2 regions of the Pantoea alhagi genome follow, and region 1 is predicted to be linked to the other one. Evidence: predicted binding sites of a transcription regulator. Region 1 holds the regulator's gene; the other holds the start of a gene.
What was found. The regulator CRP, encoded in region 1, controls carbon source genes, mostly activating them, when cyclic AMP is high. The targets are predictions, from matches to a motif close to ATGTGANNNNNNTCACAT.
Positions count from the first base shown of each region.

Region 1 (7,247 bases):
GCGGAGGTCGCATTTACTTCGCTGCGGGCGGCAACCATTGAGCTGGGGCCGCGCAATCTGGGGTTTCCTTATCTGTGTGCTATCCACCGGACGCTATTTCAGGATCTCTATGACTGGGCTGGAGAAATTCGCGAGATCGATCTCTATCTCGGCGATACGCCTTTCTGCCACTTTGAATATATTGAGAAGGAGGGTAACGCCCTGATGGAAGCGCTTGAGGAAGAGAATGGCCTGGCCGATCTTCCTTTTGAACAGTTTGTGGCGCGGCTGGCGCATTATTACTGCGAAATCAATATGCTGCATCCATTTCGCGACGGCAACGGCCGCGCGCAGCGCCTCTTCTTTGAACAGTTAATTATTCATGCAGGCTATGACATTGACTGGAGCAAGACTGAACGCGAAGCCTGGCTGCGGGCAAATGAAGAGAGCGTGAATGGCGATCTGCAGGGGCTGACCGATATCTTTAGTAACGTAGTGAGCGAGCCGAAGTAAGCGCGTAGAATAGCGGCGTTTTGGTCAGCCCGGAGTAACAATGCTGCTGCTTATTGATAACTACGACTCTTTTACCTGGAACCTGTACCAGTACTTCTGCGAGCTGGGAGCGGAAGTACTGGTGCGCCGCAATGATGAAATTACGCTGGCGGAAATGCACGCGCTGCCGCTGACGCATCTGGTCATCTCTCCTGGTCCCTGCACGCCTGATGAATCAGGTATCTCTCTGGACGCTATCCGCACGTTTGCCGGGCGGCTGCCGCTGCTTGGCGTTTGCCTGGGCCATCAGGCGCTGGCGCAGGTTTTCGGCGCACGCGTGATTCGCGCGCGTCAGGTTATGCACGGTAAAACCTCCGCGATTGCTCATCAGCAGGCTGGCGTATTTGCCGGATTGGCGCAGCCGCTGACTGTAACGCGCTATCACTCGCTGATTGTGGAAAAAGAGACGCTGCCAGCCTGCCTGGAGGTCACCGCATGGAGCCTGCGTGATGGTAAGCCGGATGAAATCATGGGGTTACGTCATAAGACGCTGGATGTTGAGGGCGTGCAGTTTCATCCGGAAAGCATCCTGAGCCAGCAGGGGCATGCGTTGCTGGCTAATTTTTTGCGTAGACAAGCCGCTGTTTAATTCCGTACGCTGCGATTCCGTTTGACTTATTATGCATATTTAATGATTATTTTTTCACAGCGTATCAGTGTAAAATTAAATGAGGTAGCGAATGGCAGCGGAAAAAATGGCGGTTACGCGGCAGACCTTTGATGAGGTTATATTGCCGGTTTATGCACCAGCACAGTTTGTGCCGGTAAAAGGCAAAGGCAGCCGGGTGTGGGATCAGCAGGGCAAAGAATATATCGATTTTACCGCCGGCATTGCCGTAACCGCGCTGGGCCACTGCCATCCGGCGCTGGTAGAGGCGCTGAAAACTCAGGGAGAAATGCTGTGGCATACCAGCAACGTTTTCACTAATGAACCCGCGCTGCGTCTTGCCAGCAAGCTGATTGACGCGACTTTTGCCGAGCGCGTTTTCTTTGCGAACTCAGGGGCTGAAGCCAACGAGGCCGCCTTCAAACTGGCGCGCTACTATGCTTCCACGCGCCATAGCCCTTATAAAAGTAAAATTATCGCATTCCATAACGCGTTTCATGGCCGCACGCTGTTTACCGTTTCCGTCGGCGGGCAGCCGAAATACTCTGATGGTTTTGGACCCAAACCGGCCGATATCGTCCACGTACCTTTTAACGATCTTGAGGCGGTGAAGGCAGTGATCGACGATCACACCTGTGCCATTGTGGTTGAGCCGATTCAGGGCGAGGGTGGCGTTATGCCCGCCACGCAGGAATTTATGCAGGGGCTGCGCCAGCTGTGCGATCAATATCAGGCGCTGCTGGTACTGGATGAGGTCCAGAGTGGGATGGGGCGCAGTGGTAAGCTGTTTGCCTATCAGCATTATGGCGTGCAGCCCGATATTCTGACCTCAGCGAAAGCGCTGGGCGGCGGCTTCCCCATTAGTGCGATGCTGACCACTAATGAGATCGCCTCGGCGATGACGCCTGGCGTACACGGTACCACCTATGGCGGTAATCCGCTGGCCTGCGCAGTAGCGGAAGCGGCGCTGGATGTGATTAATACTCCTTCGGTGCTGGATGGCATTGAGCAACGCCGTCAGCGCTTTATTGAGGCGCTGGAAGCCATCAACGCCAAACTGGATCTCTTCAGCGAGATCCGTGGCAAAGGGTTGCTGATCGGGGCGGAGCTTCAGCCGCAGCATAAGGGCAAAGCGCGCGATATTCTTAATGCCGCCGCTGCGGAAGGCCTGATGATTTTAACGGCGGGTACCGATGTTCTGCGCTTTGCGCCTTCGCTGGTGATCCCGCTGGCGGATATTGGTGATGGCATGGCGCGTCTGGCCAGGGCTGCCGAAAAAGTATTAAAACCCGCATGATTCAGGGCGCGCCCGATGTCAGGGCGCGCTTATCCTTTACGCAGGCGGCGTACCAGCCATTTACCGTGGTGCGGCCGCTGGCTCCATGCCAGAGATGAGATAGTATGCATCACTGAAAGGTGCTCAAGGATACGCTTTACATGACGCTCCATAATGGTCATCGGCCCTTCCTGGTTCTCTGCTTCTCCTTGCAGAATATTGGTATCCTGTCCCGGCCCGTCATATGCCAGCCGCTGCTGACAGCGCTGCAGTGCAATTTCACACGACTGCAGATAACTTTGCGCCAGCGCAGGCGTCAGCATGGTGTGCTCACGGGCCAGAATAGTCATTGCATTGATATGCTCAACGATAAACTGGCTGTGCGTGACCCAAAGTTTCATATCGTTCAGATAGCGGGTATTAAACGCTGGCTCCTGCATCGCCTGGCTCAGGGAGTTAAACAGCGCATTATGCGCCTGATTAACGCGTACCCGCTGCCAGGCAAGCTTCTGCGGTGATGCCTCGCTCCCCAGCAGCATCCGTAAAGCATCCTGATACGCTTCCAGTGCATCATGCGCATTCTGCCGCAGTAGCCCGCTTTGCCACTGCGGCCACAGCCAGACCATGCCGCCAAAAGCGATGCAGCATCCCATCAGCGTATCCATCAGACGCGGCAACAGGAAATGCGCGCCGTTTAACGACAGCAGCTGTAATGAATAAACGGCGGTCACGGTAAAACCGATGGTTGCCCAGCCGTAATATTTACGGATAAACAGATAGCTGACTAAGGTAATGATCAGCATGATTAACAGCACCAGCGATTCCGGTACCGCAAGACGCAGGGCTGCAGCGGCGATAATCAGCCCTGCCAGCGTGCCAAGCGCGCGGTGCTGGATACGCACACGCGTTGCGCTGTAGCCATTCTGACTGACGAACATGATGGTCATTAAGATCCACCAGGGTTTCGGTACGTTGAACGCCAGCGCCAGTACGCTGCCGAATACCAGCATCACCGCAAAGCGTGCCGCGGTACGCAGAGCGGAAGATTTAAATGACAGATAGCTGCGCAGCGCGGAAAGCAGCGGCAGCCGACGCTGGCGATCGGCCATAAGATCGCGACGATAAAGAGGGCGCTGGGTACGCAGCACGCGGGCGATGCGGCTGAAATGGTAATAACAGAAGTGGCCGACCGGATTCTCCGGATGCCGACGCGCAATTTTCTCCAGTCCCAGCAGCGGTTTTTCCATGGTGAAACGTGATGGCAGCCGGTGATAAAGCATGTCGTCCGCCAGCTCGCGCAGCCGTACGGCGATGGTTTGCGCGTTCCAGCGGATAACCGCTTCCGCATGGCTTCGCTCTACCAGCTTTTGCACCTCTTCCGGCTGATGCAGACTAACGGCAATATGCTCCTGCAGATCGAGTGCCACCTGAAAAGCACGCGTCAGGCGTCGATGGTTATGATCGCGGTTAGCGGCCAGCATATGCATTTGCTGATAACAGGTGTTAATCAGATCAACCACCTTTTGCTGGCGCGCCAGCAACGGGGGCAAGGCTTTTTCCGGATTAGTAAGCTGCGTCAGCAGGGTATATTTGGCTTCGCAGTAATCCGCCAGTTCGCGATAGAGCAGGCTGAGCGTCTCCCGCATCGGCTGCTCTTTCCACAGCCGGAACCAGAACCAGTTAAACAGCCCGTACCAGAATGTACCGCCGATATAGAGCAACGGCGGCCCCCAGATCGGCATATTGCCCACCAGGCCGAGCGTAAAAATAGCGGCAATTAAGGAAGCTGGCAGCAGACGTGCATGAAGCGGGCCGATTTCGCCGGTTACGCCCAGCACTAACGCCATGACAAACAGCGTCGCGGGCAGGGGCACCTGCTGTAGCGATAGCCACTGAAGAAGAAAACTGCTGAGTGCGAACAGCGAGCCGCCTGTGATCAGGCGTTTAAAGAAGCGGCGGTGTGGGGTATCGAGTCCGGCAATATTGCAGCAGGCGGGAACCAGCGAGAAGAGCAATCCTTTTTGCAAATCCCCCAGTAGCCAGCCAAAGGCCACCGGTAAACAGAGCACCAGCGTCTGACGCAGGGCATAGTTCACTTCGGGATGATAAATAATTCTCCGCCACATCGCTACATCACCAAAACAGACACGGCGTGATGCCAGGCACCACGCCGTGTCTTCAGAGTAGCTTAACGGGTGCCGTAAACGACAATTGTTTTACCGTGAGCGGAGATCAGGTTTTGATCTTCCAGCATTTTCAAAATACGGCCCACCGTCTCGCGTGAGCAGCCGACGATCTGGCCGATCTCCTGACGGGTAATCTTGATTTGCATCCCGTCCGGGTGCGTCATCGCATCCGGCTGTTTAGCAAGGTTGAGCAGCGTCTGTGCAATACGGCCGGTCACGTCAAGGAAAGCTAAATTGCCTACTTTCTCTGAAGTCACCTGCAGGCGACGAGCCATCTGGGAAGAGAGACGCATCAGAATGTCAGGATTAACCTGAATCAGCTGACGGAATTTTTTATACGAAATTTCAGCCACTTCACAGGCGGTTTTCGCGCGTACCCATGCACTGCGTTCCTGGCCTTCTTCAAACAGGCCAAGCTCGCCAATGAAATCACCCTGATTAAGATAGGAAAGAATCATCTCTTTGCCTTCTTCATCTTTGATCAGTACCGCAACCGCACCTTTTACGATGTAATAGAGCGTCTCGGCCTTTTCACCCTGATGAATCAATGTGCTTTTTGATGGATATTTGTGAATATGGCAATGTGACAGGAACCATTCGAGTGTAGGGTCTGTTTGCGGTTTGCCGAGAACCATTCGCTATTATCCTCTGTTGTAATCGTGCCCTAAATACAGGGGGCAGTTTTCCCTGTCAGGCGTTGAAATCTTCAAGCGTTTCCTGCTGGAAATTTATACGGGCAACTGCGAGGCCTCAAGGCGTGCCGTCGTCCCGTTTTCGTTTCATAGAACGAAAATATTACAGCTTTGTTTGTAGCACAGCTTTATCTTACTGTCTCCTGTTGTCTCGCTTCAGCTTGTGCTGAATCGGACAATTGCCGTTTAGCTGATGAACGCCCCGGCTGACAATTTGCTTACTTATCAGGGGCCGGGCAAGAGAGAGTGGCATGCCTCTTATTCGATTTTTTTGCCTTCTATCAGGCGTTTCACCAGCGGCAGCATAATCAGCTCCATCGCCAGTCCCATTTTTCCGCCCGGCACCACCAGCGTATTAATATGAGAAATAAAGGAGCCCTGCAGCATCGCAAGCAGGTAGGGGAAATCGATATCTTCCAGCCCGCGAAAATGAATCACCACAAAGCTTTCATCCAGCGAAGGAATAGCACGTGCGGCAAAAGGGTTTGAGGTATCTATGGTGGGTACGCGCTGGAAGTTAAGATGGGTACGTGAGAACTGTGGCGTAATGTAATTAATATAATCTTCCATTGAGCGCACCACGGAATCCATCACCGCTTCGCGGGAATGGCCGCGCTCGCTGGTATCGCGCACCAGCTTCTGGATCCACTCCAGATTCACGATGGGCACCACGCCAACCAGCAAATCCACTTTTTCTGCCACGTTATGCTGCTGCGTCACCACGCCGCCGTGCAGTCCTTCATAAAACAACACATCCGTTGGCTCCGGCAACGGCTGCCACGGCGTAAAGGTACCTGGCACCTGATTCCACGGCACCGCCTCATCATAGGTATGCAGGTATTTACGTGACTGGCCACGGCCATTTTCGCCATATTCAACAAAGGTTTGCTCAAGCAGGCCAAAGTCGTTGGCTTCTGGTCCGAAGTAACTGATATGACGCCCCAAATCGCGGGCTTTGCGGATCGCCATATCCATTTCCGGGCGCGTATAGCGATGGAAACTGTCACCCTCCAGTTCAGCGGCATGCAGATTAAGCTGCTGAAAAATCTTACGAAAGGCAAGGCTGGTGGTGGTGGTTCCCGCTCCGCTGGAGCCGGTCACCGCGATGATCGGATGTCTGGCTGACATAAATACTCTCTGGATTAAATCGGGCGATGAGCATTGTTATCACGTTTCGGTCAGAGGTGTCATCATCGGGCAGGCCCGCCAGACCACGTTAATGTGACGAGCCGCACAGAGCTGACCGCATCACTATCCTTCGCGAAACTGACCGCGCGGCATAATATTGACCGTTTCATGCAGTTCCGACCAGACCAGCACGGCTTCGCCGCTTTTCAGCTGACGTCGGACATCTTCCACCTTTTCCGACAGGGAGCGCTCCTGCTCGCCATAATCCGTGCCTTCGCGCAGTACAAAACCTTCAATCAGGTTATCCAGGGTTTCCGGGGAGAGATCTTGCCAGGGAATAATCACAGCTTAGTTATCCAGATAAGGTGATAGCCATTGAGGAATACGCTGCTCCAGCCACATTTGCGGGCGACGTAACGTGCCGCCGACAAAGCCGACATGGCCACCATATTCCGTTAGTTGATATTCAATGTTAGCAGGTAATCGCGCCATATCAGGGATCACCTCATCGGTCATAAAGGGATCGTCCTGCGCATGGATAATTAACAGCGGCTTACGTATGCCGGGCAGCAGCGGCATGGCGCTGGCCCGTCGGTAATAGTCACCGGCATCGGCAAAACCGTGGGCGCGGGCGGTGATGGCATCATCAAAGTCACGCAGGCGCTTTAACGCGTTAAGCTGCAACAGATCTACCGGCAGCGTGCCGGGCCAGGCCTGTAGTTTGCGGCGGGCGTTGAGCTTGAGCTGGCTTAACAGATAACGCTGATAGACGCGGGAAAATCCCTGCTCAAGTTTGGCGCTGCACGGTTCCAGCATTAGCGGCGCCG
Region 1 covers NZ_CP019706.1:1,211,726-1,218,972, reverse strand. Annotated here, with positions in the region: gene B1H58_RS05790 (putative adenosine monophosphate-protein transferase Fic) at 1-492, shown strand, start outside; gene B1H58_RS05785 (aminodeoxychorismate synthase component II) at 533-1,120, shown strand; gene argD (bifunctional acetylornithine/succinyldiaminopimelate transaminase) at 1,212-2,435, shown strand; gene B1H58_RS05775 (YccS/YhfK family putative transporter) at 2,465-4,540, opposite strand; gene crp (cAMP-activated global transcriptional regulator CRP) at 4,603-5,235, opposite strand; gene B1H58_RS05765 (phosphoribulokinase) at 5,551-6,420, opposite strand; gene B1H58_RS05760 (YheU family protein) at 6,544-6,765, opposite strand; gene B1H58_RS05755 (hydrolase) at 6,769-7,247, opposite strand, start outside.

Region 2 (7,247 bases), 1.8 Mb from region 1:
TGCCCAGTATGCGTTTCGGCATCAGCCTGGCAGTGCTGTTTTTTAGCTGCTGGAGCGGTTTTATGTTTGCGGTCGCACTCACGCTGCAGTCAGGCATTGGTATGAGCGCTTTCTCATCCGGCAACGCTTTTATTGCTTTAGGCGCGACCTACTTTATCGTTTCCATCAGTTCGACGCGGATTGTGGAAAAGCTGGGTAAACGCCATACCCTGCTGCTGGGCTGCGTTATACAGATGAGCGGCTTATTGTTATTAATGGCAACCTTTTACTACGGCTGGGCAACGGTAAATATCTTCACCCTGATACCCGCAACAGCGATTATTGGCGGTGGTCAGGCGCTTATTGTCAGCACGTTTTACCGTATTGGCATGGCTGACGTCCCTACAGATTATGCCGGAGCCGGTAGTGCTACCCTGTCAACGGTGCAACAGGCTGCATTTGGTATGGGCCCTATGGCGCTGGGCTCGCTGTTTACGCAAATGTTGCAGCAGGGAGATTATCAACAGGCGGTGCTGGCTACGCTGGCAGCGGAATGGCTGCTGATGTTGGTTCTGGTGCTGCGCACCTTAGGTTCAAAACGCACCTTTGTCGCTTCCTGTCAGACAGCCAGAACCACCAGATAGTACCAGGATGGATTATCCGGTCTTTTATTATTATTGATCGGATAATCGCTAATGAAATATTAACAAAAAGCAACCACTCATAAATATTGAAAAATATTAACAGGTGTCATTCAATTAATTTGACGTTAATACTCTTCACATAAAAATTACCGTCTCACTTTTCTTTTTACTACCCATCCAGTTACGCTCAATAAAATTAACATCCTGTTTATTAAAGACTTTTTATAAATACAAAAACGCCTGTCGCTATTTTTTTAGCATCCTGCCAACGCTGTTTTTGTTTTTACTGGGCTTTTTGAAAAAACGCACTATATTAAATAACCATGTTGCAAAATATTTCATCAACAGAGAGCGCATCATGGGGAAGTTTTATTACGTTAATATCAAGGCAGGCTCGTCAGGTATTTATCGGGTTCATTCCGCCCACTGTGCTTCGCTCGCGCCTGAAAACGATCGCTTTTTCTTAGGCACTTTCTATGCGCCGCTTGATGCGATTAAGCAGGCAAAAAAGTATTACGCCCGCGCTGAAGGATGCAAAAACTGCTGCCCTCTGCCAAAAAAGAAAAAACAATCCCATAAAAATCATACATCTATTACTTCACTCTCTTCCTGCTAACATTGCAGATTACACACATAGCGTCAGGCTCTGGTGCCACTGAATCCCTTCAGATTGCCAGAGTCGAATGTCCTGCCGCCGCGCCCTTTCAGGTCAGACGGACGTTTGTAAGGATATTTTTTTATCGCACTGTTTCACTCTTGCTATAAATCGACCACAATAGTGATTAAATGTGATGTAAATCACCTTTTGGTGATGAAATCATCAATTCTGTTAACACGTCTGGCATCCATTTATTCCTATGCAAACATCTGTTTCCCGTAAAACGGCCTGGCTACGCGTTGTTCTACTGGCTGTCGCAGCTTTTATATTCAACACCACCGAATTTGTGCCGGTGGGTCTGCTTTCTGATATCGCCGCGTCATTTTCCATGGAAACGCCTGAAGTAGGCATTATGTTGACCATCTATGCCTGGGTAGTGGCATTGATGTCGCTCCCGCTTATGCTGGCGACACGCAATATAGAGCGCCGTCTGTTACTGACTGTACTTTTCCTGCTGTTTACCCTGAGCCATATCCTGTCGCTGCTGGCCTGGAGTTTCCCGGTACTGGTACTGTCACGCATTGGTATTGCACTGGCACACGCTATCTTCTGGTCGATTACCGCCTCGCTGGCGATCCGCGTTGCCCCTGCCGGCAAGAAGACCCAGGCGCTCAGCATGCTGGCTACCGGCACCGCACTGGCGATGGTGTTGGGCGTGCCGATTGGACGCATTATCGGCCAGTATCTTGGCTGGCGTATTACCTTCGGTATGATCGGCGCGTCGGCGTTGGTACTGATGTTGATGTTGATCAAGCTGCTGCCGAAGCTGCCAAGTGAGCATACCGGCTCGCTCAGTAGCGTGCCGATGCTGTTCAGACGTCCGGCGCTGGTCGGCATGTATCTGCTGGTTACGCTGGTGGTCACCGCACATTATACCGCTTACAGCTATATCGAACCCTTTATGCAGGTGATTGCCTCACAGGGGGAAAACTTTACCACTTTCCTGCTGTTGATTTTTGGCACGGCGGGCATTGTTGGCAGCATTATCTTTAGCCTGCTGGGCAACAGATTCCCTTCCGCACTACTGCTGAGCGCCATCGGACTGATTACATTGTGCATGGGGCTGTTGCTGTTCGCAGCGGTTCATCCGGTTGCGGTTTCCGTGCTCTGTGTGGTCTGGGGGATGGGCATGATGACCATTGGCCTGGCGATGCAGGTACGCGTGCTGTCGCTGGCTCCTGACGCTACCGATGTGGCGATGTCGCTTTTTTCCGGCATCTATAACATCGGCATAGGCGCAGGTGCGCTGTTAGGTAATCAGGTCAGCCTGCATTTCAAAATGGCAGATGTCGGCAATGTCGGCGCTATCCTTGGCCTGCTGGCGCTGTTCTGGTGCATCTTTATTTTCCGGCGCTATCCTCAGCTGCGCAGCAACGGTTAAATAAATTAAGGGGCCATTCGGCCCCTTAATTATTACGCTCGTTTAACGTCGTGCGAGGTTTTAACCTGCCCGCTACTCCAGATAAAATACGGGCTTCAGCGGCTGGCTTACCGGACTATTATCTGCATTTGAGGGCATAAGCTCACGCATCGATGCCCACCAGCGCTGGCAGATTTCAGTCTGCGCTATCGCTTCCCAGCGTTCTTCCGATTCAATTTCTACACAGGCAAACAAAAGGCTGCGCTGCTCATCCAGATAAATGCTGTAGTGATGCGCCCCATGCGCCTTTAGCGTCTGCTCCAGCTCAGGCCAGACAGGCGAATGGCGCTGCTGATAGGTTTCATGGCAGTCCGGATAAACCTGCATCACAAAGGCTTTACGCAACATGGGCCGGTCCCGTATCCAGTGCGGCCTGCCAGGGATTAACGTTAAAGCGTTTACCCAGCGCCACCAGTTGTTCAGTGGTAATGCTCTGGCGCAGGCCCCCCATAGAGATAACCTTTACCAGCACTTCTGACGATTTCTCAGCAGTATCGATCAGGCCGAAGGTTTCATCCAGCGTCGGCCCTGCGCCGAAAATACCGTGAAAAGGCCACATCACCAGGCTGTGCGACTGCATCTGTTTAGCGGTGGCATCGCCTATTTCATCGGTGCCCGGCACCATCCAGGGCACAATGCCAACGCCATCCGGGAAAACCACCAGACATTCAGTGCTGCCTTCCCACAGGAGGCGGGTAAAGCGCGCCGGATCCAGCTCCACAACATAGCTCAGCGCCATAAAGTTGGTGGCATGGCAGTGCATAATCACCCGATCGGCACCGTTGGTAAGCTGCTTGCGCACGCTGTGCGACTGGAAATGAGAGGCCAGCTCGGAAGTTGGCACGCCACCGTTCACCAGCCCCCAGTGAATTTTACAGGAGAGGCCTTTATCATCCACCTGCAGCAGCGCCAGAGAGTCAGCAGGATCGAGCTGCACGTTGCGAAAAAACTTGCCGGAACCGGTCACGATAAACCAGTCATTGGCCAGCCCCGGTGCCGCCCGGCTCAGTTCAATGCAGCGTGGTTCAGCCACGAAATCGTGCTGGAATGCGGCTACCTCTTCCGGCAGCAGGCGCAGGGTGATATTACCGCCGTTGCGCTCATCCCAGCCTTTTAACCACATGTCACTGGTGGCTTTTACCATTCCCTGAACAAACCAGGAAGAAAGAATCGATTGCATAAGTATCATCCTTACCGTTGACTGAGGATCTGCTCTTCATAATCGCGCACGTTGCGCAGCCAGCCAGCATCCACCGGCACACCGTGGCGCAGACAGTAACTTTCCCATACCGCCTGCCACGGCAGTGATTTTTGCTCTTCCAGCAACGCCAGGCGTGCCGTGTAATCACCGGCAGCTTCAATGGCGCGTAGCTTCCCGGTTGGCTCCAGCAGCGCACGCAGCAGCGCTTTTTTGGCATTACGCGTCCCGATAACCCAGGCGGCGATGCGGTTGATCGAGGCATCAAAAAAATCGAGGCCGATGTGCACCTTATCGAACAGCTTCTGACGCACAATTTCATGCGCTATCGCCTGGGTTTCATCATCCAGCAGCACCACATGATCGCTGTCCCAGCGCACCGGGCGGCTGACGTGCAGCAACAGACGCGGCACATAGAGCATAACGGTGGAGATTTTGTCGGAGATCATTTCGGTAGGATGGAAATGGCCAGCGTCCAGCGTCAGCGCGGTCTGGCGACTGGTGGCGTAGCCCAGGTAAAACTCATTAGAGCCCACGGTATAGCTCTCTGCCCCGATGCCGAACAGCTTGCTCTCGACAGCATCGATATGATGGGCCGGATTCAGCTTTTCGCTCAGCACCTCATCCAGCGCCTGCATCAGCCGCTGACGCGGAGCCAGACGATCCACGGTTACATCTTTCATGCCGTCCGGCACCCAGATATTCATCACCGAGGGCGTACCCAGCTGTTCGCCGAACCAGGCGGAAACGTTGCGGCTTGCTTTGCAGTGATCGATCCAGAACTGACGAATGCGCTCATCCGCATGCGATAGCGTAAAGCCGTCAGCGCTCAGCGGATGGGAGAAACAGGTTGGGTTGAAGTCCAGTCCCAGCTGACGCTCTTTCGCCCAGCTCACCCAGTTTGCGAAGTGCTGCGGTTCGATCTCATTACGCTCCACCGGCCCGTCGCTTTCCAGATAAATAGCGTGCAGGTTAAAGCGTTTTGGGCCGGGGATCAGCCCCAGTGCCACATCAACATCCGCCCGCAACTCAGAGGCGTTACGCGCACGGCCCGGATAGTTACCGGTGGCCTGAATACCGCCGGTCAGCGCGCCCTGCGGATTTTCAAAACCGCGTACGTCGTCCCCCTGCCAGCAATGCATGGATACCGGGATGGTATCCAGCTGCTCCATTGCGGCTTCGACATCGACGCCGTTATCAGCATAGCGCTGTTTCGCCAGTTCAAAAGCCTGTTCTGTAAGCCTGGTCATAAGCATAGTTCCTTACGCGGTTGTTTCAGCGCCTGAAAACGCGACCAGCCGTCGGTTAGCGCGCTGTCTGAGAGAGGTTGAATAAGATGAGAAGGAAAATTCTGAGCAACGCAGCGGCGGAAGGCGTTAACATCCGCCATTTCGCCGTGAGCAATCAGCTGGCTGCCGATGTTGCCCAGCGTTGAGGCCTCAACAGGGCCAACGCTTATCGGCAACTGGCAGGCATTGGCGCAGAGCTGATTTAACAACGGATTCTGGCTGCCGCCGCCCACAATATGCAGACGGGTAAAAGCGGTGCCGCGCAGCGCGGCCAGCTCCTCGCTGACCTGCCGATAGAGCAGCGCCAGACTATCGAAAATGCAGCGCGCCAGCGCTACCGGACTGTGCGGTACCGGCATCGCCTGCTCTACGCAGGCATCCTGAATTTCCCGCACCATACTGGCCGGATTGATAAAGCGCGCATCGTTAGCGTCGATAATCGACAAACAGGCGGGATAATGCGCGGCCTCATCAATCAGCGCACAAAGATTGTCGATTTGCAGTTCATCGCAGACGCGCTGCAGCAGCCAGAGCCCCATAATGTTTTTCAGAACGCGATAGCGCCCCTCCGCGCCGCCCTCATTGGTGATATTGGCCTCCAGCGCGGCGTGGTCATTGAACGGCGTGCGGCTTTCAAAACCCAGCAGCGACCAGGTGCCTGAACAAAGATAGGCTTCATCGCTGCGGGTGAGCGGCGTCGCCAGCACGGCGCTGGCGGTATCGTGTGTGGCGACGGCGATCACCGGGATACGTGCACCGCTGCGGCTCTGCCATTCCCCTACCGGCATACCGGGCTGCTGCGGCTTGCCAAACCACCCGGCGCGCGCGCCAGCCCAGTTCAGCAGCGTGCTGTCCCACTCGCCGGTAGCCAGATTCAGCAATTGCGTGGTGCTGGCATTGGTATATTCCCAGTTCAGCTGACCGGTCAAACGGTACTGCAGATAATCGGGGATCATCAGGGCGTGCGCGACGCGATCCCGCAGTTCAGGATGCGCCTGGTTGAAGGCGCGCAGCTGATAAAGCGTATTAAAAGGCAGGAACTGGATGCCGGTATGCTGCCAGATAACATCCCGGCCGAGTTCGCGCTGTGCCTGTGCCATTAGGCCGTGAGTCCGTTTATCGCGATAGGAAACCGGCAGGCCGACGCGTTCGCCTGCCTGGTCGAGCATGATCATATCCACGCCCCAGGTATCGATGCCGATACTGTCCGGCACCACGCCGCTCGCCAGCAGCTGCTCCAGTCCTGCGCGGATCGACTGCTCCAGCGCGTCGATATCCCAACAGTCATACCCGTCAATCTGACAACGTTGATTCGCGAAGCGGCTAACCTGCTCCAGCGTAAGCGCCTGCGTTTCCGGCTGGTAGCGCGCCAGCATAATACGGCCGCTGGAGGCGCCGAGATCGATGGCAACAAAATTGCGGTGCGTCATAAGATTCGCTTCCTGATGAAACATGCTCACCAGTGTAAAAAGCGGTGAATTTCGCACCTTGCTGCCAGTGCCAATGTTTTAATCCGCCTGGCAGGGGCGTAAAGAAGGACGTGAAGCAGCTCACAGATCTGTTTTTCCCTGTTGCCGCAACATGATGTGACCCTTGCCGCAATTCTGAAGATTTCCAGCTGTTTCTTGAAAAATTAACCGGTTAACCCTGTTTTGCGGTGCAAAATTCAAGGTAAGTTAAGCGCGCGCTGGCTAGTATCGGTCACACAGAGGTCAACGAGGACGCACCATGACCGTATTACATAGCGCCGATTTTTTTCCAGATGGCGATCTGCCGGTCGCGATTGAACCCCGGGCCCCGCAGAGCGTGTTTCCTGAACATCATCATGATTTTCATGAAATCGTGCTGGTGGAACAGGGTGCCGGCATTCATATCTTTAACGGCCAGCCCCAGTCGCTGTGCGGTGGCTGCGTCTGTTTTGTTCGCGATCACGATCGTCATCTTTATGAGCAAACGGAAAATTTGTTTCTGACCAATGTACTGTGGCGCGGTCCGCAGGCATTTCGCTTTCTGACCGGGCTGGAGGATTTACTGCCGCAGGAGTGCGATGGCCGTTACC
Region 2 covers NZ_CP019706.1:3,657,298-3,664,544, reverse strand. Annotated here, with positions in the region: gene B1H58_RS17310 (MFS transporter) at 1-623, shown strand, start outside; gene B1H58_RS17305 (hypothetical protein) at 919-1,239, shown strand; gene B1H58_RS17300 (sugar transporter) at 1,481-2,662, shown strand; gene rhaM (L-rhamnose mutarotase) at 2,735-3,049, opposite strand; gene rhaD (rhamnulose-1-phosphate aldolase) at 3,039-3,881, opposite strand; gene B1H58_RS17285 (L-rhamnose isomerase) at 3,893-5,149, opposite strand; gene rhaB (rhamnulokinase) at 5,146-6,618, opposite strand; gene rhaS (HTH-type transcriptional activator RhaS) at 6,917-7,247, shown strand, end outside.
Region 2: a site for CRP is predicted at 1,410-1,427, ahead of B1H58_RS17300 (sugar transporter). Genes of this name have one in related genera too.